3 regions of the Streptomyces sp. NPDC002057 genome follow, and region 3 is predicted to be linked to each of the others. Evidence: riboswitches for the same ligand, from Rfam matches in the RefSeq annotation. Region 3 holds a riboswitch; each other region holds the start of a gene.
The links. A riboswitch is a leader RNA that binds a small molecule or an ion and turns the genes downstream of it on or off. The one in region 3 is predicted to bind cobalamin.
Positions count from the first base shown of each region.

Region 1: linked by a shared signal. The riboswitch ahead of cobN (cobaltochelatase subunit CobN) and the one ahead of ABT129_RS04860 (cobalamin biosynthesis protein) in region 3 are both predicted to bind cobalamin.
Region 2: linked by a shared signal. The riboswitch ahead of ABT129_RS01955 (ribonucleoside-diphosphate reductase subunit alpha) and the one ahead of ABT129_RS04860 (cobalamin biosynthesis protein) in region 3 are both predicted to bind cobalamin.

Region 1 is NZ_JBEOXR010000001.1:260,492-270,535, forward strand. It holds gene ABT129_RS01185 (cobalt-precorrin-5B (C(1))-methyltransferase) at 1-960, opposite strand, end outside; gene ABT129_RS01190 (cobalt-precorrin-6A reductase) at 973-1,698, shown strand; gene ABT129_RS01195 (serine hydrolase) at 1,863-3,452, shown strand; gene ABT129_RS01200 (precorrin-2 C(20)-methyltransferase) at 3,544-5,055, opposite strand; gene ABT129_RS01205 (precorrin-8X methylmutase) at 5,052-5,705, opposite strand; gene ABT129_RS01210 (ferredoxin-like domain-containing protein) at 5,702-6,976, opposite strand; cobalamin riboswitch at 7,108-7,259, shown strand; gene cobN (cobaltochelatase subunit CobN) at 7,299-10,044, shown strand, end outside.
Region 2 is NZ_JBEOXR010000002.1:25,635-35,678, reverse strand. It holds gene ABT129_RS01985 (endonuclease/exonuclease/phosphatase family protein) at 1-91, shown strand, start outside; gene ABT129_RS01980 (aldo/keto reductase) at 42-974, opposite strand; gene ABT129_RS01975 (LuxR C-terminal-related transcriptional regulator) at 1,197-2,180, shown strand; gene ABT129_RS01970 (DUF3311 domain-containing protein) at 2,427-2,681, shown strand; gene mctP (monocarboxylate uptake permease MctP) at 2,678-4,303, shown strand; gene ABT129_RS01960 (GNAT family N-acetyltransferase) at 4,400-4,900, shown strand; cobalamin riboswitch at 4,956-5,078, shown strand; gene ABT129_RS01955 (ribonucleoside-diphosphate reductase subunit alpha) at 5,211-7,583, shown strand; gene ABT129_RS01950 (ribonucleotide-diphosphate reductase subunit beta) at 7,583-8,599, shown strand; gene def (peptide deformylase) at 8,672-9,307, opposite strand; gene ABT129_RS01940 (tetratricopeptide repeat protein) at 9,375-10,044, opposite strand, start outside.
Region 3 is NZ_JBEOXR010000004.1:29,250-39,293, reverse strand. It holds gene ABT129_RS04880 (cobyrinic acid a,c-diamide synthase CobB) at 1-192, opposite strand, end outside; gene cobO (cob(I)yrinic acid a,c-diamide adenosyltransferase) at 186-794, opposite strand; gene ABT129_RS04870 (putative cobaltochelatase) at 794-2,857, opposite strand; gene ABT129_RS04865 (cobyric acid synthase) at 2,955-4,463, opposite strand; gene ABT129_RS04860 (cobalamin biosynthesis protein) at 4,460-5,431, opposite strand; cobalamin riboswitch at 5,464-5,606, opposite strand; gene ABT129_RS04855 (hypothetical protein) at 5,733-5,954, opposite strand; gene ABT129_RS04850 (inorganic phosphate transporter) at 5,967-7,235, opposite strand; gene ABT129_RS04845 (alpha/beta hydrolase) at 7,643-8,770, shown strand; gene ABT129_RS04840 (hypothetical protein) at 8,849-10,044, shown strand, end outside.

The DNA.
Region 1 (10,044 bases), on a different contig from region 3:
ACGGAGGGCGGCCAGACCCGTGTTCGCCCCGGCGATCTCCGCCGCCAGGGCCTCCGAAGCGCCCCCCGAGCGGGCCAGGTCCGCCAGGAAGGTCTTGTCGACCTGGGAACGGGCCGAGTGGAGGTCCAGATGGCCCGCCGCCAGCTTGGAGAGCTTCGCGAAACCGCCGCAGATCGTGAGGCGGTCGACCGGGTGACGGCGGACGTACTTGAGGACCGCGCCCGCGAAGTCGCCCATGTCGAGGAGGGCGATCTCCGGCAGGTCGTAGAGGGTCGCCACCGTCTTCTCCGACGTGGAGCCGGTGCAGCCCGCCACGTGCGTGAGGCCGCCCGCCCGGGCCACGTCCACGCCCCGGCGGATCGAGTCGATCCACGCCGAGCACGAGTAGGGGACGACGACCCCCGTCGTGCCGAGGATCGACAGACCGCCCAGGATGCCGATCCGGGGGTTCCAGGTGGAACGGGCGATCTCGGCGCCGTGGTCGACGGAGACGGTGATCTCCACGTCGCCCCCGCCGCCGTGCCGGGCGGCGACCCGCGCCACGTGCTCCCGCATCAGCTGCCGGGGCACCGGGTTGATGGCCGGCTCGCCGACCTCCAGGGGGAGGCCCGGCAGGGTGACCGTGCCGACGCCCTCGCCGGCCCGGAAGACGACGCCGGAGCCCGGCGGGAGGAGCCGTACCGTCGAGCGGATCACCGCCCCGTGCGTGACGTCCGGGTCGTCGCCCGCGTCCTTCGTCACCGCCGCCATCGCCGCGCCGTCGGTGAGCTCCTCCGCGGTGAGCGCGAACGACGGCGTCTGCCCCTTCGGCAGGGTGATCGTCACCGGGTCCGGGAAGTCGCCGGTCAGGAGGGCCGTGTACGCGGCCGTCGTCGCCGCCGTCGCACAGGCACCGGTCGTCCAGCCCGGGCGGAGACCGGTGTGCTTGAGTTGGGCCTCACGCCCGCCGCCTGTGGTCACGAAGGGGCTCCTGTGCACGTACTCATTCTCGGGGGGACCGCCGAGGCCCGCGCGCTCGCCGGGCTGCTGCACGGCGAGGTCAGGGTCACCAGCTCCCTCGCGGGGCGGGTGGCGAACCCCCGGCTGCCCGAGGGCGAGGTCCGGATCGGCGGGTTCGGCGGGGTCGACGGGCTCGTGGAGTGGATCGGCGAGCACGCCGTGGACGCGGTCATCGACGCCACGCACCCCTTCGCCGAGCGGATCAGTTTCCACGCGGCCCGTGCGGCCGCCACCGCCCATGTTCCCCTTCTCGCGCTGCGCCGTCCCGGCTGGGTCCCGGCGCCCGGGGACGACTGGCGCGAGGTGGCGTCCCTGGAGGAGGCCGCCGAGGCCCTGGACGGTCTCGGCGACCGTGTGTTCCTGACGACCGGCCGGATGGGCCTCGCGGTCTTCGCGGACCGCCCGGAGTGGTTCCTGGTCCGCTCGGTGGACGCCCCCGAGGCCCCGGTGCCGGCCCGCACGGAGCTTCTCCTCGACCGGGGCCCCTTCACGCTCGACGGCGAACGGGAGCTGCTGCGCCGCCACCGGATCGACGTCCTGGTGACGAAGGACAGCGGCGGCGCGGCGACCGCCCCGAAACTGACCGCCGCCCGCGAGGCGGGCATCCCGGTCGTGGTCGTCCGCCGCCCGCCGGTCCCCGAGGGCGTGAGAACGGCGGCGACCCCGGAAGAGGCCGCCGCCGCCGTACTGCGGGGGTGAGGGCAGCCCTCGGTCGGGGCGCCGGGTCCGGTGACCTCGACCCGGTTCACGCGGGGGTCCGCCGCAGCACGGGGTCTCCCGCGCGGCGGCGGGTTCCCTCGTCGGGCCCTCCCACGCGATTCCTCCCGCGCGACAGCCGGTTCCGGCGGGCGTTCAATGGAAGCGTGGTTACCGTCCGATGGCTGGTCACTGCGGGGATCGTGTCCGTGCTGGGCGCGGGCTCGCTCGCCGGGACCGCCCCGAGCCCGACCCCGACGCCCACCCCGACCTCCACCCCCGAGCCGCCCCCCGCCCAGCCGCCGCCCCAGCTCGACCGGGCCGATGTGGACCGGGCCGTCGGCCGGCTCGACGGGAGTGTCGCCGGGCTGATGAAGCGGACCGGGGTGCCCGGGGTCTCCGTCGCCGTCGTGTACGAGGGCAAGGTCGTCCACATCCAGGGGTACGGGGTGCGCGAGGTCGGCAAGGCGGCCCGGGTCGACGCCGACACCGTCTTCCAGCTGGCCTCCGTGTCGAAGCCGATCGCCTCCACCGTCGTCGCCGGGGCCGTCGGGGTGGAGGGCTGGCAGCGGCCCGTCGCCCCCGAGGTGCCCGAGTTCCGGCTCAAGGACCCGTGGGTGACGTCCCACGTGACGGTCGCCGACCTGTTCTCGCACCGCAGCGGCCTGCCCGACCACGCGGGCGACCTCCTGGAGGACCTCGGCTTCGACCAGGAGTACATCCTGTCCCGCCTGCGGTACGAGCCCCTCGCCCCGTTCCGCGCGAGCTACGCCTACACCAACTTCGGTCTGACGGCGGCCGCGGAGGCGGTCGCCGCCGAGAAGGGCGTGCCCTGGGAGCAGCTCGCCGAGGACACCCTCTACAAGCCCGCCGGAATGAACGACACCAGCTCCGCCTTCGAGGACTTCGTCTCGAACCCCGACCGGGCCGTGGGCCACGTCAAGGAGGCCGACGGGTCCTGGAAGCCCCGGTTCGTCCGGGACCCGGACGCCCAGTCCCCCGCCGGCGGGGTCAGTTCCTCGGCCCGTGACATGGCGGTCTGGCTGCGGCTGCAGCTCGCCAACGGCGAGCTCGACGGCAGGCGGATCGTCGCCGAGGACGCCCTGGACCTCACCCACCACCCCGAGTCCGTCGCGAACCCGGCGCACTCACCGGCGGGCCGGACCGGCTTCTACGGCCTCGGCTGGAACGTGTCGTACGACGACGAGGGGCGGCTGCGCCTCTCGCACACCGGCGCCTTCGCCCTCGGCGCGCACACCAACGTCACGATGCTGCCGGGCGAGCAGCTCGGCATCGTCGTCCTCACCAACGGGGCTCCGGCCGGTGTCGCGGACGCCGTCGCCCTGGACTTCTTCGACACCGCGCAGGACGGGAAGCCGAGCAGGGACTGGCTGCCGCTCCTCGACGCGATCTACGCGCAGGAGGAGGACGCGGGCCGGTCCGACACGGACTACGCGAAGCCCCCGTCCGACGCCGCCCCGGCGAAGGACGCCGGCGCGTACACCGGCACGTACGCCAACAGCTACTACGGCCGGCTGACGGTGGTCGAGGAGGGCGGCGGCCTGGTCCTGCGACTGGGGCCGGAGCCCCAGTCGTACCGGCTGACGCACTACGCGGGCGACACGTTCAGCTTCCCGACGCGCGGGGAGAACGCCGTGGGCCTCACCGGCGTCACGTTCTCCCCGGACGGGAGGACCGTCCGCGTCGAGTACCTGGACCAGGAGGGTCTCGGCACCTTCACCCGGAGCGGCTCGTAGGGCTCCGGACGACCCGCCCGGCCCGTCACCCGTACCGGCCGCGGCCCGTCACCCGTGCCGTCCGACCCCGTACCCGTGCCGTCCCGGCCCGTCACCCGTACCGGCGTGGCGTCCAGGTGATCGTCCGGCCGTCCGCGCGCTCGACCGCCCGCGTCTGCGAGGAGCCGATGAGGAGCAGGGTGCGCATGTCGACCTCGGAGGGCTCCAGGGTCTTCAGGGTGACGATCCGGACCGACTGCTCGGGGCCGCCCACGTCACGGGCGACGACGACCGGGGTCTCCGGGGAGCGCAGGTCGAGGAGGAGGTCGCGGGCGGCGGCCACCTGGTGGGTGCGGGACCTCGACCCCGGGTTGTACAGCGCGAGGACCAGGTCGGCGGCGGCCGCGGCGCGCAGCCGGGCCTCGATGACGTCCCAGGGCTTGAGCCGGTCGGAGAGCGAGATCGTCGCGTAGTCGTGGCCGAGCGGGGCGCCCGCGGCGGCGGCGGCCGCGTTGGCGGCGGTCACCCCGGGGAGGACCCGTACGGGAACGGCGGCGTAGTCCGGTTCGCAGGCGACCTCGAGGACGGCGGTGGCCATCGCGAAGACGCCGGGGTCGCCGCCGGAGACGACCGCGACCTTGTGGCCGCGGCGGGCCAGGTCGAGGGCGAACTCGGCGCGCTCGGACTCCACCTTGTTGTCGGAGCCGTGCCGGATCTGGCCGGGGCGCAGCACCGGCACCCGGTCCAGGTAGGTGGTGTAGCCGACGAGGACGTCGGCGTTGACGAGCGCGCCGCGCGACTCGGGGGTGAGCCAGGGGGCGCCCGCCGGGCCGGTGCCGACGACGACGACCTCGCCCGTCTCCCGTACGGGTGGCTCCTGGTCGATCCGGGAGGGCAGGACGGCGACGGAGAAGTACGGGACGGACTCGGGGTCGACGTCCGCGAGGTCGCCGGTCCGCTCGCCGGCCATGAACGCGCGCTCCACGTAGCGGGCGTCCTCCAGGCGGCCGGCCCGTTCCAGGGCCCGCTTCACGGTGGGGAAGGTGCGGCCGAGCTTCATCACGACCGCCGAGTCGGTGCCCGCGAGCCGGGCCGTCAGCTCGTCCTCCGGCAGGGTGCCGGGGATGATCGTGAGGACCTCCTCCGCCTCGCACAGCGGCTCGCCGAGCCGCGCCGCGGCGGCGGAGACCGAGGTGACCCCGGGGAGGACGGTCGTGTCGTAGCGGTGCGCGAGCCGCTTGTGCATGTGCTGGTACGAGCCGTAGAACAGCGGGTCGCCCTCGGCGAGGACGGCGACCGTGCGGCCCGCGTCGAGGTGCGCGGCGAGGCGGGCGGCGGCCTCCTCGTAGAAGTCGTTCAGGGCGCCCCGGTAGCCGCCGGGGTGGTCCGTGGTCTCCACCGTGAGCGGGTACATCAGCCGCTCCTCGATGTGGTCCTCGCGGAGGTGCTCGGCGGCGATGGAGCGGGCGATGGAGCGGCCGTGGCGGGCCGAGTGGTACGCGACGACGTCGGCGGCGGCGATGGCCTTCACGGCGGCCACCGTCATCAGGTCCGGGTCGCCGGGGCCGAGCCCGACCCCGTACAGCCTGCCCTTGGCCGTGTTCTCGCTCTGCGGGGTGCTCATGCCTGGATCTCCGCTTCGTGGGCGATCGCGTTGATCGCGGCGGCCGTCATCGCGCTGCCGCCGCGCCGGCCCCGTACGACGAGGTAGTCGAGGCCGAGGTCCTGGGCGGCCAGGGCGTCCTTGGACTCGGCGGCGCCGATGAAGCCCACCGGTATGCCGAGGACGGCGGCCGGGCGGGGCCCGCCCTTCGCGACCATCTCCAGGAGGTGGAAGAGGGCGGTGGGCGCGTTGCCGATGGCGACGACGGAGCCTTCGAGGCGGTCCCGCCACAGTTCGAGGGCGGCGGCGGAGCGGGTGGTGCCCAGCTCGGCGGCGAGCCCCGGCACCGACGGGTCGGAGAGCGCGCAGATCACCTCGTTGTCGGCGGGCAGCCGCTTGCGGGTGACACCGCTGGCGACCATCTGCGCGTCGCAGAGGATCGGCGCACCGGCCCGGAGGGCGGCGCGGGCGCTCGCGACGACCCCGGGGGAGTACGCGATGTCCTGGACGAGGTCGGTCATGCCGCAGGCGTGGATCATCCGGACCGCCACCTGGGCGACGTCGGCGGGCAGGCCCGTCAGATCCGCCTCGGCGCGGATCGTGGCAAAGGAGCGGCGGTAGATCTCCGCCCCGTCCTTCTCGTAGTCGAACATCGTGGTGCTCTCGCTCATCTCGTGGGTGTCGTGTGGGCTGACGGGGCGCGAGCCGCCGCGACCGCTTCGGCCAGGGAGGTACGGGGGACGGGGACGCCGTCCACCAGATAGGTGTCGGCGCCGGTGGCGACGGCGCCGGCCCAGACGCCGTGCGGATGTCCGCAGCGCCGCTCGCACCCGGAGTAGTGGAAGGCCAGGAGCCCCGCCGGTGCGCGGGCGGCGTCGGCGCGCACGTCGGCGAGGGACTTGGCGCAGCCGGGCCGCCCGGTGCAGGCGGTGACGCCGACGCCGGGTTCGCCGGGCCGGGTGATCAGTCCGTGGGCCGCGAGTGCGGGCAGCCGGTCGTGCTCCGCCCCGACGACGACCGCTCCGCGCCAGGGCGTGAACCGCACCTCGTCGGCGGGGAGCAGGGCCCGCAGCTGGGCGGCGGTCAGCCGGCCGAGCGGCGCGAGGACGTGCAGGGCGTGGGCGCCGAGCGGCCCGGGCGCGAGGGGCGGGGCCTGGGGCGGCGGTGGTACGGGGACGGGCCCGTCAGCGGGGTGGCCGGGGTCGCCGAGTCCGGTGGCTCCGCCGGGTCCGACGAGCCCGCTCAGGTCGGGCCGGTGGTCGGCGGGGAGCTCCGCGACCCGCCAGGCCCCCGTTCCGGCGGCTTCGGCGGCGGTGAGGAAGGCGCGGGCGGCGGCGAGCGCGGCACCGGGGGCGTCGGCGGCGCGGACCCGGAGGCACTGGGAGCCGACCCGGAGCAGGGCCGTACCGCCCTCTTCTGCGACCAAGGTCACATCGCCGCCGAGGCCGGCCACATCGCCCCGGCCGTCGTCGAGGACGAAGAGGAACCGGCCGGAGAGCGCCGCCGCCCAGGGCGCGGAACACAGCAGGTCGTCGAGAGCGCGGGCCCACAACTGCACGTCGGCGGCGCCGAGTCCGTCCAGGCCCGCGGCCGGGGAGGCCACGATGTTGCGGACGCGTTCGTGCGTGGGGGAGGGCAGCAGGCCCGCCCCGGAGAGGAGCGCGGCCAGCTCCGCCCCGCAGTCGTCCGCGAGGCCGCGCAGCTCGGCGTTGCCGCGCGAGGTGACGCTGAGCCGCCCGTCGCCGAGGCTCTCCGCCGCGTCCGCCAGGGCCATTGCCTGACGTGCCGTCAGGCGGCCTGCGGGCAGGCGGAGTCGGGCGAGGCGGCCGTCGTCGGCGGAGTGCAGGCGCAGCGCCCCGGGACACGCGTCGCCACGGTCCCGAATGCGAGGTTCGCCCGGGTCGGGCAACGGGGGCGGGGTCGGCGGCATGGCGGCGAGCATACCGACGGGGAACCGGGCACCCACCGGGTGCGATCCGGCCGGCTCCGCCCTGCGCCCCGGCCCGCGGGACGCTCGGGCGGGCAGTGTGATCCGGCCGACCCTCCCGTCCGCCCCGGCCCGCCGACCTCACGATCTACTATGCAGACGGCATGGGGTCCCAGGACCCCGGGGAGGAAGCCCGGTGAGAATCCGGCGCGGTCCCGCCACTGTGAGCCGGCCCGGACCGCGCCTTCGCGCGATCACGGACCGGTGAGTCAGGAACTCCCGCCATCCACACGACCACCCGGGGCGCGGACAACCCCGAGGAAGGCCTGCGCTCGCCATGCTTCTGCTGCTGTCGCACTCCGACACCGACCTGCTCAGCGCCCGCGCGGCCGGCGGCCCGGTGGAGTACCGCTTCGCCAACCCCTCCCGCCTCCCCCTCGCCGAACTGCCCGCCCTCCTCGACGACGCCGACCTCGTCGTCGTCCGTCTCCTCGGCGGCCTCCGCTCCTGGGAGGACGGCCTCGAAGCGGTCCGCGCCACCGGAAAGCCCGTGGTCGTCCTCAGCGGCGAACAGGCACCCGACGCGCAGCTGATGGAGGCGTCCACCGTCCCCGTCGGCGTCGCCACCGAGGCGCACGCCTACCTCGCGCACGGCGGCCCCGGGAACCTGGAGCAGCTGGCCCGCTTCCTCTCCGACACCGCCCTCCTCACCGGCCACGGCTTCGAGCCCCCGGCCGCCGCCCCCACCTGGGGCCCGCTGGAGCGCACCGCCCGCACGACGACCGGCCCGACCGTCGCCGTGCTCTACTACCGCGCCCACCACATGAGCGGGAACACCGGCTTCGTCGACGCCCTCTGCGCGGCGATCGAGGACGCCGGCGCGCAGCCGCTCCCGCTGTACGTGGCATCCCTGCGCGCCCCCGAGCCGGAGCTGCTCGACCGCCTCCGCACCGCCGACGCGATCGTCACCACCGTCCTCGCCGCGGGCGGCACCAAGCCCGCCGAGGCGCAGGCCGGCGGCGACGAGGAGGCCTGGGACGCGGGCGCGCTCGCCGCGCTCGACGTGCCGATCCTCCAGGCGCTCTGCCTGACGGGCTCGCGCGCCGCCTGGGAGGAGAACGACGAGGGCCTCTCCCCGCTGGACGCCGCCAGCCAGGTCGCCGTGCCGGAGTTCGACGGCCGCCTGATCACCGTCCCCTTCTCCTTCAAGGAGATCGACGAGGACGGCCTGCCCGCGTACGTCGCCGACGCCGAGCGCGCGGCCCGGGTCGCCGGGATCGCCGTACGGCACGCCCGCCTCCGGCACATCCCGAACGCCGAGAAGAAGCTGGCGCTCGTCCTCTCCGCGTACCCCACGAAGCACTCCCGCATCGGCAACGCCGTCGGCCTCGACACCCCCGCCTCCGCCGTCTCCCTCCTCCGCCGCCTCCGCGCGGAGGGGTACGACTTCGGGCCCGTCGAGGAGCTGCCCGGAGTGGTCTCCGGCGACGGCGACGAGCTGATCTACGCCCTCATCGAGGCCGGCGGCCACGACCAGGACTGGCTCACCGAGGAGCAGCTCGCCCGCAACCCGGTCCGCATCCCGGCGGCCGACTACAAGCGCTGGTACGCGACCCTGCCCGAGGCGCTCCGCACCCACGTCGAGGAGCACTGGGGCCCGGCGCCCGGCGAGATGTTCCTCGACCGCTCCCGCAACCCCGAGGGGGACATCGTCCTCGCGGCCCTCCGCCGCGGGAACCTCCTGATCCTCATCCAGCCGCCGCGCGGCTTCGGCGAGAACCCGATCGCGATCTACCACGACCCCGATCTCCCGCCGTCCCACCACTACCTCGCCGCCTACCGCTGGATCGCCGCCCGCGCCGAGGACGGCGGCTTCGGCGCCGACGCCATGGTCCACCTGGGCAAGCACGGCAACCTGGAGTGGCTGCCCGGCAAGAACGCCGGCCTGTCCGCCGCCTGCGGCCCCGACGCGGCCCTCGGCGACATCCCGCTGATCTACCCGTTCCTCGTCAACGACCCGGGCGAGGGCACGCAGGCCAAGCGGCGCGTCCACGCGACCCTCGTCGACCACCTCGTGCCGCCCATGGCCCGCGCCGACTCCTACGGCGACATCGCGCGCCTGGAGCAGCTCCTCGACGAGTACGCGCAGATCTCCTCCATGGACCCGGCGAAGCTGCCCGCGATCCGCGCCCAGATCTGGACGCTGATCCAGGCCGCCAAGCTCGACCACGACCTCGGTCTCCAGCAGCGCCCGGAGGACGACGGCTTCGACGACTTCCTGCTGCACGTCGACGGCTGGCTGTGCGAGGTCAAGGACGCCCAGATCCGTGACGGTCTGCACGTCCTCGGCGGCGCCCCGCAGGGCGAGGCCCGGGTCAACCTGGTCCTCTCCATCCTGCGCGCCCGCCAGATCTGGGGCGGCACGCAGGCGCTCCCCGGTCTGCGCGAGGCCCTCGGCCTCGACGAGTCGGCCGCCACCCGCACCACCGCCGACGAGGCCGAGGCGAAGGCCCGCGAGCTGGTCGAGGCGATGGAGGCGGCGGAGTGGTCCGTGGACGCCGTCGCGACCGTGGCCGCCGCGTACGGCCCCGACGTGCACGCCGTCCTGCGGTTCGCCTGCGAGCAGGTCGTGCCGCGCCTGGCCGCCACCACCGACGAGCTGTCACACGCCGTGCACGCCCTGAACGGCGGCTTCGTCCCGGCCGGCCCGTCCGGGTCGCCGCTGCGCGGCCTCGTCAACGTCCTGCCGACCGGCCGGAACTTCTACTCCGTCGACCCGAAGGCCGTGCCCTCCCGGCTCGCCTGGGAGACCGGACAGGCCCTCGCCGACTCCCTCCTGGAGCGCTACCGCACCGACAACGGCGAGTGGCCCACGTCCGTGGGCCTCTCCCTGTGGGGCACCAGCGCCATGCGCACCGCCGGTGACGACGTCGCCGAGGCGCTCGCCCTGCTCGGCGTCCGCCCCCTGTGGGACGAGGCCTCGCGCCGCGTGAACGGCCTGGAGCCGATCCCGCTCACCGAGCTGGGCCGCCCGCGCGTCGACGTCACGCTGCGCATCTCGGGCTTCTTCCGGGACGCCTTCC
Region 2 (10,044 bases), on a different contig from region 3:
CGTGCACCGCTACGCCCTGGTCTCCGCCGCGGCGTGCTCCGTCAGGAACCGGCCTCGTCCAGCCGTCGCCGCTGGTCGGGGTCGAGGGTGAGGTCGAGCGCGCCCATGACCTCCTCCACCTGCTCGACGCGGCTCGCGCCGACGACGGGCAGGATCGACGGTTCGCCGTCGAGGAGCCAGGCGAGCACCACCTGGTTGACCGTCGCGCCGAGTTCGCCGGCGACCTCGCGGAGGGCGGCGAGGCGCGGGGCGGTGCCGGGGTGGTCGTAGGCGTCGGGGATCCCGACCTCGGGGCGGGTGTAGCCGCCGGAGAGCAGCGCGCTGTAGGCCCAGATCGTCAGATCGCCCTCGCTGCGCGTGTAGTCGAGGAGCTCCCTGGTGACGTGGACGTGCGCCGTGGAGGGGAGGCCCTTGTCGAAGCGGGGCTGGAGGTAGGAGTGGCGGTACTGGAGGTGGGTGTAGCGCGGGCGGTCGCCGGCGAGGGCGCGGGCGCGCTCGACCCGCCAGACGGCGTGGTTGCTGACGCCGAGTTCGCCCGCCCTGCCCTCGTCGACGAGGTCGGCGAGGGCAGCGACGGTCTCGGCGAGCGGGACCGCGCGGTCCTCCACGTGGGCCCAGAAGACATCGACCCGGTCCACGCCGAGGCGGCGCAGGCTGTCGTCGAGGGCGCTCCTGATCGCCTTCTCGGAGAGTCCTTCGACCTCGGCGGCCCCGGGGGTGGTGGGCCGTGCCCCGCACTTGGTGGAGAGGACGAGGCCGTCGCGGTTGCCGCGGGCGGCGAGCCAGCGGCCGAGGGTCGCCTCGCTCTCGTCGCCGGTTCCTCCCTCGACCCAGTACGCGTAGTTGTTGGCGGTGTCGATCACGGTGCCGCCGAGTTCGGTGAAGCGGTCGAGCACGGCGAACGAGGTGGCCTCGTCGACCGTCGTGCCGAACGGCAGGGCGCCGAGTGCCAGGGTGCGCTGCGGGATCGCCATGGATACAGTCCTTCTCGAAGACGGTTGGACTAGACCATCTTGGATCAAGACCTCCCGCCGCACAGGGGTTTCGCCGGACAAGCGGTGGCCGAACTCCGAGGATTCCCCTGTCCGTTCAATTGGTCTAGTCCTACGGGCCGACCGCGGCCTACCATCGCAGGGGCCGCACGGTCAGGCACGCAAAGTGAACGGCACGACGGGACTATTCGGGGGGAAGTCGTCTTGCTGGATGCGCTGGGAATAGAGCAGTCCGCGGAGACCGTGTACCGGCTCATGCTCGAACGGCCCGACTACGGGGTGGCGGACATGGCCCGCCGCCTCGACTGGTCGGAGGAGCAGGTCCGCGAGGCACTGGGCAGACTCACGGAGGCCCGGCTCGTCTCCATGGAGGACGGATCGGGGGAGGTCCTCCCGTTCGATCCCCAGGTGGGCTTCTCCTTCCTCCTCTCCCGGGCCGAGGCCGAGTTGAGCCGGCGGCGGCGCGAGGTCGAGCGCGCCGAGCGGGCGGTGGCCGACATCCTCGCCACGTACGCCGACCGGACCGACGGATCGGCGCGGCACGACGTCGTGCACCGGGTCGTGGGCCTGGAGAACGTCCGCGAACGCCTGGAGGACCTCGCCGCGAACGCCCGCACGGAGTGCCTCTCGCTGCTCCCGGGCGGGGCGCAGCTCCCCGACACGATGGACGCGAGCCAGCCGCTCGACCAGCTCGCCCTGGAGCGCGGGGTACGGATCCGGTCCATCTACCAGGAGAGCTTCCGCAACGACCCGCCGACCGTCGAGTACGTGCGCTGGTACTGCGATCTGGGCGGCCAGGCCCGGACGGTGCCCGTGGTCCCGATGCTCATGGTGATCGTCGACCGCGAGGCCGCGCTGGTCCCGGTCGACCCGGAGGACGGCCGCGCGGGCGCCCTGGAGGTGCGCAGCCCCGGCCTGGTGCACGCGCTCGTGGTGCTCTTCGACCGGCTGTGGGACGGCGGCACCCCCTTCGGCGAGGCCCCGCGCCGGGACGAGCACGCCCTCTCCCCGCAGGAGCGGGAGTTGCTCATGCTGCTCGGCATCGGGTGCACGGACGACATCGCCGCCCGGCGGCTCGGCGTCTCCCTGCGGACCGTGCGCCGGATGAGCTCGGAGCTGATGAACCGGCTCGGCGCGCGCAGCCGTTTCGAGGCGGGGGTGCGGGCCGCCAAGGAGGGCTGGCTCTGAGCGGCGCCCGCCCTCGCGCACCACCCTCTCCACCACCGCTCCACCACCCCTCCATCGACCCTCCACGGGCGGTCCCGACCATCGCGCGACCACCGCCCGGCCATCGTCCGACCACCGCGCCGTCCCCGGACCGTCGCACCTGGGGCGGAGTCCCATCCGTTATACGGACGGGGGTTCCGTGGAGCCCATGCGTCCCCTAGATTTCCCCACCATTACCGAGGTGATCAGTAAGGGGACGGAATCGCCATGTCAGAAGCGGCACAAGGGAAACAACCCACCATCACACCCCTGAGGGTGGTGATCGCGCTCTGTCTGTTCGCGCCCTTCGTGGCGATGCTCTGGGTGAGCTCGTACGCGAAGACCGAACCGCTCTTCGCGGGCATCCCGTTCTTCTACTGGTACCAGATGCTCTGGGTGCTGATCTCGACCGTGCTCACCATGGTCGCGTACAAGCTGTGGCAGCTGGACCAGCGCGGCCGCAAGGGAGGTGACGCGCGATGAAGGACGGCGTGAACGGCGTCGCACTCGCCGTGTTCATCTTCTTCTTCCTGGCCGTCACGGTCATGGGATTCCTCGCCTCGCGCTGGCGCAGGGCCGAGAACGAGAACAGCCTGGACGAATGGGGCCTGGGCGGCCGGTCGTTCGGCACCTGGGTGACCTGGTTCCTGCTCGGCGGCGACCTCTACACCGCGTACACCTTCGTCGCCGTCCCGGCGGCCATCTACGCGGCGGGCGCGGCCGGCTTCTTCGCCGTGCCGTACACGATCCTCGTGTACCCGCTGATCTTCACCTTCCTGCCGCGCCTCTGGTCGGTCTCCCACAAGCACGGATACGTCACCACCTCGGACTTCGTGCGCGGCCGGTTCGGTTCCAAGGGCCTCTCCCTCGCGGTGGCGGTCACCGGCATCCTCGCCACCATGCCGTACATCGCGCTCCAGCTCGTCGGCATCCAGGCCGTCCTGGACGTGATGGGCGTCGGCGGCGGCGAGACCACCCACTGGTTCATCAAGGACCTGCCGCTGCTCATCGCCTTCGGTGTCCTCGCGGCGTACACCTACTCCTCGGGTCTGCGCGCCCCGGCGCTCATCGCCTTCGTCAAGGACACCCTGATCTACATCGTCATCGCGGTGGCGATCATCTACATCCCGATCAAGCTGGGCGGCTTCGACGAGATCTTCGCCAAGGCGGGCGAGGCGTACGCGCAGACCAACCCGGCGACCGACAAGCCGCGCGGCGCGCTCGTCCCCGGCGAGGCCGGCCAGTGGACGTACGCGACGCTGGCGCTCGGCTCGGCGCTCGCGCTCTTCATGTACCCGCACTCCATCACGGCGACGCTGTCGTCCCGGAGCCGTGAGGTCATCCGCCGCAACACCACGATCCTGCCGCTGTACTCGCTGATGCTGGGCCTGCTCGCGCTGCTCGGCTTCATGGCGATCGCCGCCGGCATCCAGGTGAAGAACGGCCAGCTCGCCATCCCGCAGCTCTTCGAGACGATGTTCCCCGACTGGTTCGCGGGCGTGGCCTTCGCCGCGATCGGCATCGGCGCGCTCGTCCCCGCCGCGATCATGTCGATCGCCGCGGCCAACCTCTTCACCCGCAACATCTACAAGGACTTCATCAAACCGGACGCGACCCCGGCCCAGGAGACCAAGGTCTCCAAGCTGGTCTCGCTCCTGGTGAAGGTCGGCGCGCTCGCCTTCGTCCTCACCATGGACAAGACGGTCGCGATCAACTTCCAGCTGCTCGGTGGCATCTGGATCCTGCAGACCTTCCCGGCGCTCGTCGGCGGTCTCTTCACCCGCTGGTTCCACCGCTGGGCGCTGCTCGCCGGCTGGGCCGTCGGCATGCTCTACGGCACGGTCGCCGCGTACGGGGTGGCCAGCCCGACCCAGAAGCACTTCGGCGGCTCCTCCGCCGAGATCCCGGGCATCGGCGAGATCGGCTACATCGGCCTCACCGCCTTCGTCCTCAACCTGGTCGTCACGGTCGTCCTGACCTTCGTCCTCAAGGCCGTCAACGCCCCCGACGGCGTCGACGAGACCTCCCCGGAGGACTACACGGCCGACGCCGGCGACGCCGGGGTCAGCACGAAGGTCCCGAAGGTCGGCGCCGAGACCCACTGACCCGACGGCCGGAGACGGCCGCCGGACCCGCGAAAGGCCGCCCCGTCTCCTCCCGGAGGCGGGGCGGCCTTCGCCGTCCCCAGGCACACTGCCCTCATGGACTTCACCATCAGGGCGGTACGGCCCGAGGAGTACGAGGCGCTCGGCGAGCTCACCGCGGGGACCTATCTGAACGACGGGCTGTTGAAGCACGGGGCCGAGGACTCGTACCTGAACGTGCTGCGCGACACCGCCCGGCGCGCCCGCGAGAGCGAGGTGCTCGTCGCCGAGGACGGTGACGGGCTGCTCCTCGGCGGCGTGACCTTCGCCACGGGCGACACCCCGTGGGCGGACATCGCCGTCACCGGCGAGGCCGAGTTCCGCATGCTCGTCGTCGCCCGCGAGGCGCGCGGCCGAGGCGTCGGAGAGGCCCTCGTGAGGGCCTGCGTCGAGCGCGCCCGGGCCCTCCCCGGCTGTGCCCGCCTGGTGCTCTCCACGGACGCCTCGATGGTCTCGGCGCACCGGATATACGAACGCCTGGGCTTCGTCCGCACCCCGCACCGGGACTGGGAACCGATCCCCGATCACTCTCTGCGCACCTACGCCCTGGAGTTCTGAGTCCACGGCGCGACACAACATGTGGGGGGTTCCGCAAGCGACGCCCCCCACATGTATGCTCGACCTCGCTGTCGACGCAGGGGAATCCGGCGCGAATCCGGAACTGTCCCGCAACGGTGTGCTTCGTGCGGTTTCGTACGGGGTGAGTCCGAAGACCTGCCGGCAGCGCACCCGGTCCGTCCGTTTCGGGTGCCAATGACTTCCGGGCCCCGCGGAGTGGGCCGGTGGACACAGCGCGTCCGGCGTCCGGACCCCCGCGTGCCCGCCTCCCCCCGCCGCGGCCCCGAGCCGAGCGAGGGAGAGCCCCCACGTGACCATCGCGCCCGCCGATCCGGCTTCGGCCGAGGCTTCCGCGGTCGAGAGCGACGGCCCCGGGACCGTGCTGCTGCGGACCCTGACCGACCTCACCGCCGATCTCCCCGACACCGACCCCGGCAAGGTCGCCGCCGCCGCGCTCCGCGGCCGCAGCGCCTCGTCGGACGAGGCGGAACTGCGCGAGCTGGCCACCGAGGCGGCCGCCGGCCTGATCGCCGACGACCCGGCGTACTCCCGGCTCGCCGCCCGGCTCCTGACGATCACCATCGCCGACGAGGCCGCGAGCCAGGGCTCGTTCTCCTTCTCCGCCTCCGTCGCCGTCGGCCACCACGAGGGCCTGATCGCCGACCGCACCGCCGCGTTCGTGACGCGGCACGCGGACCGCCTCGACGCGACGATCGACGCGGCCGGCGACGACCGCTTCGGCTACTTCGGCCTGCGCACCCTCTACTCGCGCTACCTGCTGCGCCACCCGATCACCCGCAAGGTGGTCGAGACCCCGCAGCACTTCATGCTGCGCGTGGCCTGCGGGCTCGCCGAGGACGACAGCGTCCGCGCGCTCGACGAGGTCGCCGCGCTGTACGGCCTGATGAGCCGGCTCGACTACCTGCCGTCCTCCCCCACGCTGTTCAACTCCGGCACCCGCCACCCGCAGATGTCCTCCTGCTACCTCCTGGACTCCCCGCTGGACGAGCTGGACTCCATCTACGACCGCTACCACCAGGTGGCGCGGCTCTCGAAGCACGCGGGCGGCATCGGCCTCTCGTACTCCCGCATCCGCGCCCGCGGTTCGCTGATCCGCGGCACCAACGGCCACTCCAACGGCATCGTTCCGTTCCTGAAGACCCTCGACGCCTCCGTCGCCGCGGTCAACCAGGGCGGCCGCCGCAAGGGCGCCGCCGCCGTCTACCTGGAGACCTGGCACGCGGACATCGAGGAGTTCCTGGAGCTCCGCGACAACACCGGCGAGGACCAGCGCCGTACGCACAACCTGAACCTGGCGCACTGGATCCCGGACGAGTTCATGCGCCGCGTCAACGCGGACGCCGACTGGTCGCTGTTCTCCCCGGCGGACGTGCCCGAGCTGGTCGACCTGTGGGGCGACGAGTTCGACGCCGCCTACCGCAAGGCCGAGGAGGCGGGCCTGGCCCGCAAGACGATGCCGGCCCGCGACCTGTACGGCCGGATGATGCGGACCCTGGCCCAGACCGGCAACGGCTGGATGACCTTCAAGGACGCCTCGAACCGGACGGCCAACCAGACCGCCGAGCCCGGCCACACCGTCCACTCCTCGAACCTCTGCACCGAGATCCTGGAGGTCACCGACGACGGCGAGACCGCGGTCTGCAACCTGGGCTCGGTCAACCTCGGCGCCTTCGTGGTCGGTTCGGACATCGACTGGGAGCGGCTCGACGCCACCGTGCGCACGGCCGTCACCTTCCTCGACCGCGTCGTCGACATCAACTTCTACCCGACCGAGCAGGCGGGCAACTCCAACGCCCGCTGGCGGCCGGTGGGCCTGGGCGCGATGGGCCTCCAGGACGTCTTCTTCCAGCTGAAGCTGCCGTTCGACTCCCCCGAGGCGCGCGCGCTCTCCACCCGGATCGCCGAGCGCATCATGCTCGCCGCGTACGAGGCCTCCGCCGACCTCGCCGAGCGCAACGGGCCGGTCCCCGCCTGGGACAAGACCCGCGCCGCCCGCGGTGTCCTGCACCCGGACCACTACGACGTCGAGCTCAACTGGCCGGAGCGCTGGGCCGCGCTGCGCGAGCGGATCGCCGCCGTCGGCATGCGCAACTCGCTGCTCCTCGCCATCGCGCCGACCGCGACGATCGCCTCGATCGCCGGCGTGTACGAGTGCATCGAGCCGCAGGTCTCCAACCTCTTCAAGCGCGAGACGCTCTCCGGCGAGTTCCTCCAGGTCAACTCGTACCTGGTCGACGAGCTGAAGAGGCTCGGCGTGTGGGACGCGCAGACCCGTGAGGCGCTGCGCGACGCCAACGGCTCGGTGGCCGGCTTCACCTGGGTCCCGGCCGAGGTGCGCGAGCTGTACCGCACGGCGTGGGAGATCCCGCAGCGCGGTCTGATCGACATGGCCGCCGCCCGGACGCCGTTCCTGGACCAGTCGCAGTCGCTGAACCTGTTCCTGGAGACGCCGACGATCGGCAAGCTGTCGTCGATGTACGCGTACGCCTGGAAGCAGGGTCTGAAGACGACGTACTACCTGCGCTCCCGCCCGGCGACCCGGATCGCCCGCGCCGCCCAGGCGTCGACGGCGGCCGCCACCATCCCCGTCCAGCAGGCCGCCGACCCCGACGCGGTCGCCTGCTCCCTGGAAAACCCCGAGTCCTGCGAGGCCTGCCAGTAATGAGCTCCACCGAACAGAAGAACCTCCTCGACCCGGGCTTCGAGCTGACCCTGCGTCCGATGCGGTACCCGGACTTCTACGAGCGCTACCGGGACGCCATCAAGAACACCTGGACCGTCGAGGAGGTCGACCTCCACTCGGACGTCGCCGACCTCGCCAAGCTCACCCCCGGTGAGCAGCACATGATCGGCCGTCTGGTCGCGTTCTTCGCGACCGGCGACTCGATCGTGTCGAACAACCTGGTGCTGACGCTCTACAAGCACATCAACTCCCCCGAGGCGCGCCTCTACCTGTCGCGGCAGCTGTTCGAGGAGGCCGTGCACGTCCAGTTCTATCTGACGCTGCTCGACACCTACCTGCCCGACCCGGACGACCGCGCCGCCGCGTTCGACGCGGTCGAGGAGATCCCCTCCATCCGCGAGAAGGCGCAGTTCTGCTTCCGCTGGATGGACTCGGTCGAGAAGATCGACCGCCTGGAGACCCAGGCCGACCGGCGCCGCTTCCTGCTGAACCTGATCTGCTTCGCCGCGTGCATCGAGGGCCTGTTCTTCTACGGCGCCTTCGCGTACGTGTACTGGTTCCGGTCCCGCGGTCTGCTGCACGGCCTCGCCACCGGCACCAACTGGGTGTTCCGCGACGAGACGATGCACATGAACTTCGCCTTCGAGGTCGTGGACACCGTCCGCAAGGAGGAGCCGGAGCTCTTCGACGACGCGCTCCAGCAGCAGGTCACCGACATGCTGAAGGAGGCCGTCGAGGCGGAGCTCCAGTTCGGCCGCGACCTGTGCGGCGACGGCCTGCCCGGCATGAACACCGAGTCGATGCGCGAGTACCTCCAGTGCGTCGCCGACCAGCGCCTCCAGCGCCTCGGCTTCGCCCCGGTGTACGGCTCCGAGAACCCGTTCGCCTTCATGGAGCTCCAGGGCGTCCAGGAGCTCACGAACTTCTTCGAGCGCCGCCCGTCCGCCTACCAGGTGGCGGTCGAGGGCTCGGTGGACCTGGACGAGGACTTCTAGGACCCAGCCGTACGACGAAGGGCCCCGCACTCCGAGGAGTGCGGGGCCCTTCGTCGTCACGCGCGGACCGGATCAGGCGTTCGGCACCGTCTCGTAGCGCGGGGTGCCCTCTTCCATCTGGCGCAGGGCGTCCTTGCGGTCCCGCTTGGAGAGCCGGTCGATGTACAGGTAGCCGTACAGGTGGTCCGTCTCGTGCTGGAGGCAGCGGGCGAAGTAGCCGGTGCCGCGCACCTTGATCGGGTTGCCCTGGGCGTCCCGGCCGTGGACCTCCGCGTAGTCGGGGCGGGCCAGCTCGGCGTAGGCCGTCGGCACCGACAGGCAGCCCTCGTTGGACTCGTCCAGGACGCGCAGCTCGGCCGGGAGCTCCTGGAGGACCGGGTTGATCACGACACCGGTGTGCCGGACGCCCTCGTCGTCGGGGCAGTCGTAGACGAAGACCTTGAGGTCCACACCGATCTGGTTCGCGGCCAGGCCCACGCCCTCGGCGGCCTTCTGGCTGGCGAACATGTCGTCGATGAGCGCCGCGAGCGAGTCGTCGAACTCGGTGACGTCCTTGCACTCCTTGTGGAGCACCGGGTTGCCGACCACCGTGATCGGGCGGGCAGTACCGCGCTCACGGTGGGCGAGCTCGCGCTCCTCGCACTCCTCCGTGTCCACGACGAAGCCGTCGTTGACCTGCGTCTGCTCGTCCGTCTCCTGCTGCGCCATGTCCGGCCGCGCCTTCCTGAAAACCCGATTCCGTCGAAGGACAGCCTACGGGCCCACCGGCGCCCGCTCAGCAGACCTCTTCGAGATCCCGCCACTCGCGGCTGTCGGGGCTGTCCGCCACCCAGCCGTCGAGGAGTCCGCGCACCAGGCCCGCCGGGGCCGCGAGGCCGCACTCCCGCTCCGGGACCCACAGCTCGCCCGGCGAACGGTGGCCGAGCGGCCCGGGGTGCCCGGGCTCGCTGTGGTCGTGCGGGTCGGAGTGCTCGCCCTCGCCCTCGGCGCTCGGCATGGTCGACTCGGAGCAGGCGCGACAGAGCAGCCGCACGGAGGACGACCAGTCCTCGGCGGCGAAACCGGCCTCGGCGGCGAGCTGCTCCAGGGCGTCCCGGTCGGCCTCGGTGGCCGCCTCCAGGAGGACCACCCAGGTGGGAACGGGAGAGGGCGCCCACAGCTCGATCTCGTCGAAGACCGGGTAGGAGGGGCCCGCGGTGGTGGTGCGCTCGCCGTTCGGCACGCCGTCGTGGAGGACGACCTCGCCCCAGCGGCGCCCGGAGGACGGCAGCGGGATGGAGAGGACCTCGATCCTGGCCGGGTCGAGCCGGCGGCCCCAGACGACCTCGGCCTCGCCCTCGGGCGAGAGCCGGACGGCTGCGCTGCCCAGCTCCATGCCGGCGGGCTCGCCGGTACCGGCGGCGGCGCCCGGCACCTTCAGTCCGTAGGCCTGCCAGGCGCGGCGG
Region 3 (10,044 bases):
CATGTACGCGTCGAGGTTGCGGCCCGGCCGTCCGGTCGCCAGGGCGTGGTAGCCGGGGTCGATGTAGTCGGGGCCGACCTTGTGCGGGGAGACGGCCAGACCACGGCCGGCGAACGCGGCCATCAGGCCGGTCGCGACCGTGGTCTTGCCCGCGCCCGAGGAGGGCGCGGCGATGACGAGACGTGCTACCACTCGATGCCCCGCTGGCCCTTCTGACCGGCGTCCATCGGGTGCTTGACCTTGGACATGTCGGTCACGAGGTCCGCGAAGTCGACCAGTTCCCGCGGCGCGTTGCGGCCCGTGATGACGACGTGCTGGTGCCCGGGGCGGTCACGCAGCACCTCGACGACCTCCGCGACGTCGATCCAGCCCCAGTGCAGGAGGTACGCGAACTCGTCGAGGACGTAGAACTTGTACCGCTCCTCCGCCAGGTCCCGCTTGACCTGCTCCCAGCCCTCACGGGCCTTGTCCTCGTGCGACTGCTCGCCCTCGGCGACCTCGCGCTGGATCCAGGACCAGCCCTCGCCCATCTTGTTCCAGGTGACGGTGCCGCCCTTGCCGGTCTCGCCGAGCGCCTTGAGGGCGTTCTCCTCGCCGACCTTCCACTTGGCGGACTTGACGAACTGGAACACCCCGATCGGCCAGCCCTGGTTCCAGGCGCGCAGCGCCATGCCGAACGCGGCGGTCGACTTCCCCTTGCCGACGCCCGTGTGGACCATCACCAGCGCGCGGTTGCGACGCTGACGGGTGGTGAGACCGTCGTCCGGGACGACGGTCGGCTGTCCCTGCGGCATTAAGCGGCCCTCCTGGTTGTCTGTCCTGCCTGTACGTCCTTGACGAGGCCGGCGATCGAGTCGGCGCGCAGCTCGTCCAGGGTGACGGCGGTGCCGCCGAGTTCGCGGGCGAGCTCCCGGGCGAGCCCGAGCCGCACGGGCCCCGTCTCGCAGTCCACGACGACGGAGGCCGTGCCCTCGGACGCGTGCAGCCGCGCCGCGCGGGCGGCCAGCGCCACCGGGTCGGCGCCGCCGCCGGTCGCGCGCCCGTCGGTCACGACGACGAGCAGCGGGCGGCGCGAGGGGTCCCGCAGCCGCTCCACCCGCAGGACGTCGTGGGCCTTCAGGAGCCCGGCCGACAGGGGCGTACGACCACCGGTCGGGAGCTTCTCCAGCCGGGCGGCGGCCGCGTCGACGGACGAGGTCGGCGGCAGCGCGACCTCGGCGTCACGCCCCCGGAAGGTGACGAGGCCGACCTTGTCGCGCCGCTGGTAGGCGTCGAGCAGCAGGGAGAGGACGGCGCCCTTGACGGCGCTCATCCGCTGCCGCGCCGCCATCGAACCGGAGGCGTCCACGGCGAAGAGCACCAGGTTCCCCTCCCGCCCCTCCCGGGTCGCCTGCCGCAGATCGTCCCGGCGGACCACGAGCCCGGGGCCGGACCGCCCGCGGGCCTTCTGGTGCGGGGCGGCGGCCTGCACGGTCGCGGCCAGGTGGAGCTTGGTCAGGGCACCCCGGGGGCGTACGGATCCGGTGGTACGGCCGTGGTCGGTGCGGGCCCGGGAGCGGCGCCCGGCCGCGCCCTCGCCGAGACCCGGCACGCTCAGCACCTTCGTACGGAAGGGCTCGGAGGCGGCGACGGCGGCGCGCTCCCCGGCACCGGCGCGCTGCGGCGCGGGCGCGGGAGCCTCCGCGGGCGCGGGGGCGTCCTCCGGGGCGGCGGAGTCCTCGTGGGCGGACTCCGGGGCCGGCCCGTCACCCTGCGGCGGAATGCCGCCGGGACCGCCGCCGCCGGGACCGCCGTCCCCCGGGCCGTCCGGCTCGGGGTCCTCGTCCGGGTCGGAGTGCGGCTCCTCGCCCCTGAACTGCTCCAGGGTGTCGTCGAGCTTGTCCTCGTCGAGGCCCGGCGCGTCGAAGGGGGAGCGGCGCCTGCGGTGGGGGAGGGCCAGGAGCGCGGCCTGCCGCACGTCCTCGGAGGTGACCTCGGTGCGTCCGGCCCAGGCGGCGAGCGCGGTCGCGGCCCGGGCCATGACGATGTCGGCACGCATGCCGTCCACCTCGAAGGCGGCGCAGGTCGCGGCGATCTGGAGCAGCACGGCGTCCCCGAGGGTCACCCGGGGCAGCAGGGCGCGGGCGGCCGTGATCCGGCCGCGCAGCGCGGTCTCCTCGTCGGCCCAGCGCGCGGCGAACGCGTCCGGGTCGTCCTCGAAGGCGAGCCGTCGCCGGACGACCTCGACGCGCTGCTCGGGCTCGCGGGAGGCGGCGACCTCGACGGTCAGCCCGAACCGGTCGAGCAGCTGCGGCCGGAGCTCGCCCTCCTCGGGGTTCATCGTGCCGACGAGCAGGAAGCGGGCGGCGTGCCGCACCGAGACGCCCTCGCGCTCGACGTAGGAGGAGCCCATGGCGGCGGCGTCGAGGAGGTGGTCGATGAGGTGGTCGCTGAGCAGGTTGACCTCGTCGACGTAGAGGATGCCCCGGTGCGCGGCGGCGAGGAGCCCCGGCTCGAAGGCCTTCACGCCGTCGGCGAGCGCCTTCTCGATGTCGAGCGCGCCGACGAGCCGGTCCTCGGAGGCGCCGACGGGCAGCTCGACCATCCGCGCGGGCCGCTCGGTGCCGGGCGCGGTCCCGTGCGGCCCGTCGGGGCAGCCGAGGTCGGGCGAGGCCGGGTCGCAGCTGAACCGGCAGCCGGCGACGACGGGAACGGCGGGCAGCAGCTCGGCGAGCGCCCGGACGGCGGTGGACTTGGCGGTCCCCTTCTCGCCCCGGACCAGCACACCGCCCACGGCGGGGCTGACGGCGTTGAGCAGCAGCGCGAGCCGCAGGTCGTCCATACCGACGACGGCGGTGAACGGATACCGGGTGCTCATCGGCAGGTCTCTCCTTCAGGTTGCTGACGTTCGAATGACGACGCGCGGCCGTCGGCGGCGGGTGACCACCCGCGGCCGGCGGCCGCGCCCTTCTCGCTCACGGTGCTCCCGGCGGCACGAACGGCAGGCCCGCCGGAGCCCCCTCCTCGATCAGCCGCAGCAGCGCCCCCGTGTCCGCGTGCTCCTCGATCAGATCGCCCAGCCGGTCCAGCTGTTCCTCCCGCAGCGCCCCGAACGACGTGTCCGGAGCCGGTACGAACCGCCGTCCGGCCGCCGCCGCGACCTCCCGCAGGAACGCCCGCCGGAACCCGTCGCTCTCCAGGGAGCCGTGCCAGTGGGTGCCCCACACCGAGCCGACCCGGCAGCCGTCCAGGAACGGTTCCCCGCCCCGTACGTCCGCGATCCCGTGGTGGATCTCGTACCCCTCGACCCGCTCGCCGAGCGCTTCGCCGACCGGTCGGGCCAGGGTCTTCTCGCGCGCGAACCGGACGCGTACGGGGAGCAGTCCGAGCCCGTCGACGGTTCCGGCCCTCGACTCGACCTCGTCCTCGATCCGCTCGCCGAGCACCTGGAAGCCACCGCAGACGCCGAGCACCGGGCGGCCCTCGGCGGCGCGCCGGGCGAGCGCGTCGGCGAGGCCGCGTTCCCGCAGCCAGGCGAGGGCCTTGACCGTGCCGCGCGTGCCGGGCACGACGACGAGGTCCGCGTCGACGAGCTCCTCGGGCCGGTCGACGAACCGGACGACGACGCCCGGTTCGGCGGCCAGCGCGTCGACGTCCGTGAAGTTGGACATGAGGGGTACGGCGCAGACGGCGACCCGCAGCACGTCCGCGCCGACCGGCGGCGCCACGACCGACTCGCGGACGGTGCCGCGCAGCGAGACCCGGAGGCCGTCCTCCTCGTCGATGCCGAGCCCGTGCGCGTACGGCAGGACGCCGAAGGTCCGCCGCCCGGTCAGGTCGTACAGCATGTCGAGCCCGGGTTCGAGCAGGGTCACGTCGCCCCGGAACTTGTTCACGAGATATCCGGCGATCAGCTCCTGGTCCTCGGGCGCGAGCAGCGCCGTCGTCCCGAAGAACTGGGCGAAGACCCCGCCCCGGTCGATGTCCCCGACCACGACCACGGGCAGCCGCGCGGCCCGCGCTATGCCCATGTTCACGATGTCGGTGCGCCGCAGGTTGATCTCGGCCGGGCTGCCGGCCCCTTCGCAGATCACCGCGTCGTACGTGCTCCGCAGCTCCTCCAGGCAGGCCAGGACGGGCTCGAACAGCTCCTTCTGGCGCCCCCCGTGGTAGCCGCGCGCGCTGAGTTCGCCGACCGGCTTGCCCATCAGGACGACCTGGCTGGACCGGTCGCTGCCGGGCTTGAGCAGCACCGGGTTCATCAGCGCGGTCGGCTCGACGCGGGCGGCCTGCGCCTGCATGGCCTGGGCCCGCCCGATCTCGGCGCCCTCGCGGGTGACGAAGGAGTTGAGGGACATGTTCTGTCCCTTGAAGGGCGCGACCTTGACGCCCTGCCGGACCAGCCACCGGCAGATGCCGGCGGTGACGACGCTCTTGCCCGCGTCGGAGGTGGTCCCGGCGACGAGCAGTCCTCCGCCCCTCATGCGTTCCTCCGCTTCCGGGCCGCCAGGGCGCCGATGGTGATGCGGCCGCCCACACAGGCGACCAGGGTCAGCGCGGTCACCCGGCGCGAGAGGCCGACCGCCCGGTCGATGTCCGCGACCTCGACGGGCCGTCCCGTCCCGTTGAGCACCGGCCGGTGCTCGACCCGGCCGCCGTACGCCAGGGTCCCCCCGAGCCGTACGCCGAGCGCCCCCGCGAAGGAGGCCTCGACCGGGCCCGCGTTGGGGCTGGGGTGCTTCGCCGCGTCCGCGCGCCAGGCCCGTACGGCCCCGCGGGGGTTCCCGCCCGCGACGGTCGCGAGCGCGGCCGTCAGCCGGGCTCCGGGCCAGCCGGCCACGTCGTCGAGCCGGGCCGAGGCCCAGCCGAACCGGCGGTGGCGCGGCGACCTGTGGCCGACCATCGCGTCGAGGGTGTTGACGGCCCGGAAGCCGAGCAGGCCCGGCACGCCCGCGACCGCGCCCCAGAAGAGGGCGCCGACCACGGCGTCGGAGGTGTTCTCGGCGACCGACTCGACGACCGCGCGGGCCATCGCCGGTCCGTCGAGGGAGTGCGGGTCGCGGCCGCAGAGGTGCGGCAGCCGTTCCCGGGCCACCTCCAGGTCGCCGGCGGCCAGCGCCCCGCCGATCGCGCGTGCCTCCCGGCCCAGGGTCGTCCCGCCGACGACGGCCCAGACGGAGGCGGCGGTGAGGGCGGCGGCGGCGGCCGGCCGGTTCCGCACGGCCCGTGCGGCGAGCGCGCCCAGGGCGACGGTGGAGCCGGCGCAGACGGCGGTGTGGAGGGCGCCCCAGCCGCGGTGGTCGTGGTGGAGGCGCTCCTCGACGGCGGCGGCGGCCCGGCCGAACACGGCGACGGGGTGTCCGCGCCGGGGGTCGCCGACGAGCAGGTCGACGGCGAGGCCCGCGGCCGCGCCGTACGCGAACGCACCGGTGGTACTGCTGCGGCCGGGCATGGCGCTCTGTCCTCACTCAGGGTCCGCGCCCTGGATCGACGTGACCGGCGGCGAGAGTTCCTGACTCCCGGACCCTGGGGATCCGGTCACAGTGGCGGGACCGCGCCGGATTCGCACCGGACTTCCTCTGCTGCCGCCGTAATGGCCTCGGCAGTCCACCACGCCCCGAGAAGGGGCGTCAACTCACCCTTGACCTGCGACGGCGCACTGTGCGGAGCACCACAGAGAGGGCGGTGGACAGACGCGGGCCGGGCGGCCCGCACGGAGAGTGCGGGCCGCCCGGCCGGTGGAGCGTGGACCGTCAGACGACGATCAGGTAGATGCCGTAGGCCACGGCCGCGAGGCAGAGGCCGAAGCAGGTGTAGGCGCCGGTGCGGGCCAGGGCGGCGGAGTCACCGCGGGCGGCGGCCTCCTCCTGCTTGCCGAGGCCGACGATCCCGAGGGTGAAGAGGCCCACGAGGGCGACGGTCGCCACGAGGCTGACTCCGAAGACGGAGCCGAGGGCTGCCCAGTCGATCTTCATGTCGTTCGTTCCTTACACCGCTGCGGCGGGGGCCGGGGGAGCGGCCGGGTCCGTGGGGACCGGCGCCGGGATGGTGGTCTTGAGGTCCTCGTCCGCGACGGCGGCGACGGAACCGGCGGCCGGCGGCGGGGTGACGGCCGCGATGGCGGTGGTCACCACACCCGCGGGCTCGGCGTCGAGGTCGTCGTCGGTGACGTTGTTGTGGTCGACCGGCTTGCGGCGGGAGAGCGACCAGATGACGGCGGAGCCGACGACCAGCAGGACCGCGACGGCGGCGATGCCCCAGGGGCCCTGCTTGGTGAGGAACTCGGCGCCGGCGCCGACCAGACCCGCGGCGGGCAGGGTCAGACCCCAGGCGACGAACATCCGGGTGGCGGTCGACCAGCGGACGACACCGCCCTTGCGGCCGAGGCCGGCGCCCATCACGGCACCCGAGCAGGACTGGGTGGTGGAGAGCGAGAAGCCCAGGTGCGAGGAGGCCAGGATGACCGTCGCGGCGCTGGTCTGGGCGGCGAAGCCCTGCTGCGGCTGGAGGTCGGTGAGGCCCTTGCCCATGGTGCGGATGATGCGCCAGCCACCGAGGTAGGTGCCGAGGGCGATGGCGACACCGGCGGAGACGATGACCCACATCGGGGGGTTCGAGCCGGGGGCGACGACACCCTGGGTGACCAGGGCGAGGGTGATGATGCCCATCGTCTTCTGGGCGTCGTTGGTGCCGTGGGCGAGGGAGACGAGACCGGCGGAGGCGATCTGGCCGGCCCGGTAGCCCTTGGCCGTGGCCTTCGCCTCGGGGTTGGCCTTGATCTTGTACGTCAGCTTGGTGGCTGCCATCGCGGCGAGGCCGGCGACGAGCGGCGCGGCGATGGCCGGGATGAGGACCTTGGTGACGATGGTGGGGCCGTTCACGGCCGACCAGCCGGCCGACATGACCGCGGCGCCGATGAGGCCGCCGAAGAGGGCGTGGGAGGAGCTGGAAGGCAGGCCCAGCAGCCAGGTCAGCAGGTTCCACAGGATGGCGCCGACCAGCGCGGCGAAGATCACCTCTGTGCGGATGCCCTCTTCGTTGATGATCCCGCCGGAGATCGTCTTGGCGACCTCCACGGACAGGAACGCGCCGACGAGGTTCAGCACGGCGGACATGGCCACCGCCGTCTTCGGCTTGAGGGCACCGGTCGAGATGGTCGTGGCCATCGCGTTGGCGGTGTCGTGGAAACCGTTCGTGAAATCGAACACGAGAGCTGTCACGACCACAATGGCGAGCAGCAGCGTGATGTGTTCCATTTACCCAGGCAATCGTTTGACGTCAGTGGCGAGCCGAACGTAGGCAACCTGGGTGAACGGAAGGTGAACTGGGTCGGGCGGCGTGGTGTCCCTATCCGGTGTCGAGGCATTCCGCTTGACCGCCGGGCGGGCCGGGTGTCCACGATGCGGTCACCCCGCAACCCCGGGTAATCCGGGCCATCACAGGGCACGTGCGACCTGCCCCGGTTCCTCCTCCGCCACCCGGTTCCGCTCCCCGGACCGAACCATCCGACCGGGGGACCCCGCGGACGAGACCCATGTCACTCCAAGGAGGGGCTCGCGAGGCCCGGGGAGACCGCGCCCCGGCCCCCCTCCCTCCTCGTTCCCTCCCCCCCGCCCGGGTCCGTCCGGTGGCAGGCCGACCGCACCGTGCCGAGACTGGGAGCGTGCGCCCGGCTACAGCGACGGCAGCGGCCGTCACCACTCTGCTCGGTGTCGGCGCGGCCGTGATCGCGGCCGGCCGGTACGCCAGCGACGCCGCCCTCAGGGCGCCGTCCGGACGTCCCCTGCCCGGGGACCCACGACTCACCGTGCACGCCACCGGCCCCGAGCGGATCACCCTCACCCGCAGCCTCGCCTCGCTGCGCCCCGGCACCTACGGGATCGAGGGCCCCGGACTGCACGCCGTCGTCGGCCCCGTCCTCGACCGGGTCCCGCACACCGCCGACACCGTCGTGCGGCGCCTGGAACGGGTCGAGCTCGGGGTGCTCGGCCCCGGCGCCCGCGTCCGCTTCACGCCCCAGCTGCACATCGGCACGCCCATCAGCGCCCTCGGGCTCGCGCAGGAGGACGTCGAGATCCCCGGCGAGCTCGGCCCCCTGCCGGGCTGGCTGGTGGCGGCCCCCCGCACCACCTGGGTGATCGCCCTGCACGGCCTCGGCACGACCCGCGAGCAACCGCTGAACGTCGTCCCCTTCTACAACCACCGCAAGATCCCCGTCCTCGTCCCCGCCTACCGCGGCGACGAGGGCGCCCCCGCCTCCCCGGACGGCCTGGCCCACCTCGGCGACTCCGAGTGGCGCGATGTCGACGCGGCGATCCGCTACGCCGTCCGCCGGGGCGCCGCCAAGGTCGTCCTGCACGGCTGGGGAACCGGAGCCTCGATGGCCCTGCGCGCCGCCGCCGAGTCCGGGGTGCGCGACCGCATCAGCGGCCTGGTCCTCGACTCCCCGGTCCTCGACCAGGAGGCCACCCTCCGCAACCTCGCCGCCGCCCACCACGTCCCGGGACCCCTGCGGGCGCTCGCGGTCCGCGCGGCGCAGGGCAGGATCGGGCCCTACGGCGACCTGCTCCGCGACGCCTCCGAGCCCGGCGCCCTGCGCGTCCCCGTCCTCCTCTTCCACGGCCCGGACGACACCATCTCCCCCTGGGAGCCGTCCGTGGAACTCGCCGCCCGCCGCCCCGATCTGGTCACCCTCCAGACCGTGCGGCAGGCCCCGCACGCGGCGATGTGGAACGCCGACCCGATCCGCTACGAGGAAGCCCTCCGCCGCTTCCTCACCCCGCTCCTCTAGGACCCCCGCGGGGCCCGCCGGGGACGGGGCGGCCGATTCCGATTGGGCTTTCGGGCCGTCAGCGGGAAGACTGCCCCCGTGACGTCTCGAAAGCCCGATGAACCATTGGCGCGCAACTCCAGACTCCGACTCGTCCGCCCGCGGGCGCTGGCCACCGCCCGACGGGCCGTGACGACCCGGCGCACCCGGCCGGCGCCGCGGCCGCCCGAGGGCACTCCGCCCCGCTCGGAGCTGGCCCGCCAGGCCCGGCACGTCCTCGCCGCCGCCGTACGCATCGCCCGCTGGGCCGCCGTCGAGCGCGGCGCCGACGCGGCCCTCCGTACCGGCTCCGCGCAGGAACGGGCCGCCGCCGCACTGGACCTGACGCCCGGCCAGATCCGGGCCGGCTGGGACCGCGCCCGGCTCGCCGGACTCGTCGAACTGCACGGCGACACCGCCCGCCCCGGCTGGCGGCTGCACGCCTGGGACCGCGACGACTCCGCCGTGCTGCGCGGCTGGGTCGCCCTCTTCGACGCCTGGTCCCTGGTGCACCCGGCCCCCGAGGGGTTCGAGGCGAGCGCCGTCGCCGAGGTCGTCGAAGCCGTCCCGCAGGTGCTCTCGCTCCTCCAGCTCTCCCAGGGCCCGGTCCTCGTCCCGGCCCTCCTCGACCTGCTCGGCCAGCGCGTCGAGGAGCTGCGCGGGGAGCGCTGCGAGGTCCCGGTGGCCGAGTCGGCCCCCGAGGCCGCCGGCCTCCCCGGCACCGACGGGCTCCCGACCCTCCTCGACTGGGCCCTCGAAGGCCTCGCGGCCGTCGGCGCGCTCACCCTGGACCCCGGCGCGGAGGGGCGTCACGCCACCCTGACCCCGCTCGGCAACTGGGCGGTCTGGGTCAAGCTGGAGCAGATCTGCGTCGCCGCGCAGAGCCCCGCCGGCAACATCGAGCAGTCCGCCGAGGACATGCTCCGCGGCTGCGCCCGGCTCACCCCCGGCCCGGCCCGCGCCGAGTACCGGGCCTGGCTCGCGGCCCGCACCCTCTCCAGCGCGGTGACCGAACTCCTCGCCGTCGCCCGGGGTGAGGACGCGCTGCTGCGCGGGCTCGCCTTCGAGGCGCTCCGCGTCGTCGGCGCCCCCGCCGAGGCCGAGGTGCGGGCCACCGTCGCCGAGCCGTCCCTGCGCCCGTACGCGCTGCTCTGGCTGGCGGAGTACGAGGGCGCCGACCCCGACGACGCCCAGGAGGTCCTCACCCGCGAGGAGGCCACCTGGCTCTGGGTGGACACGGCGGCGGCCGTCGCCGA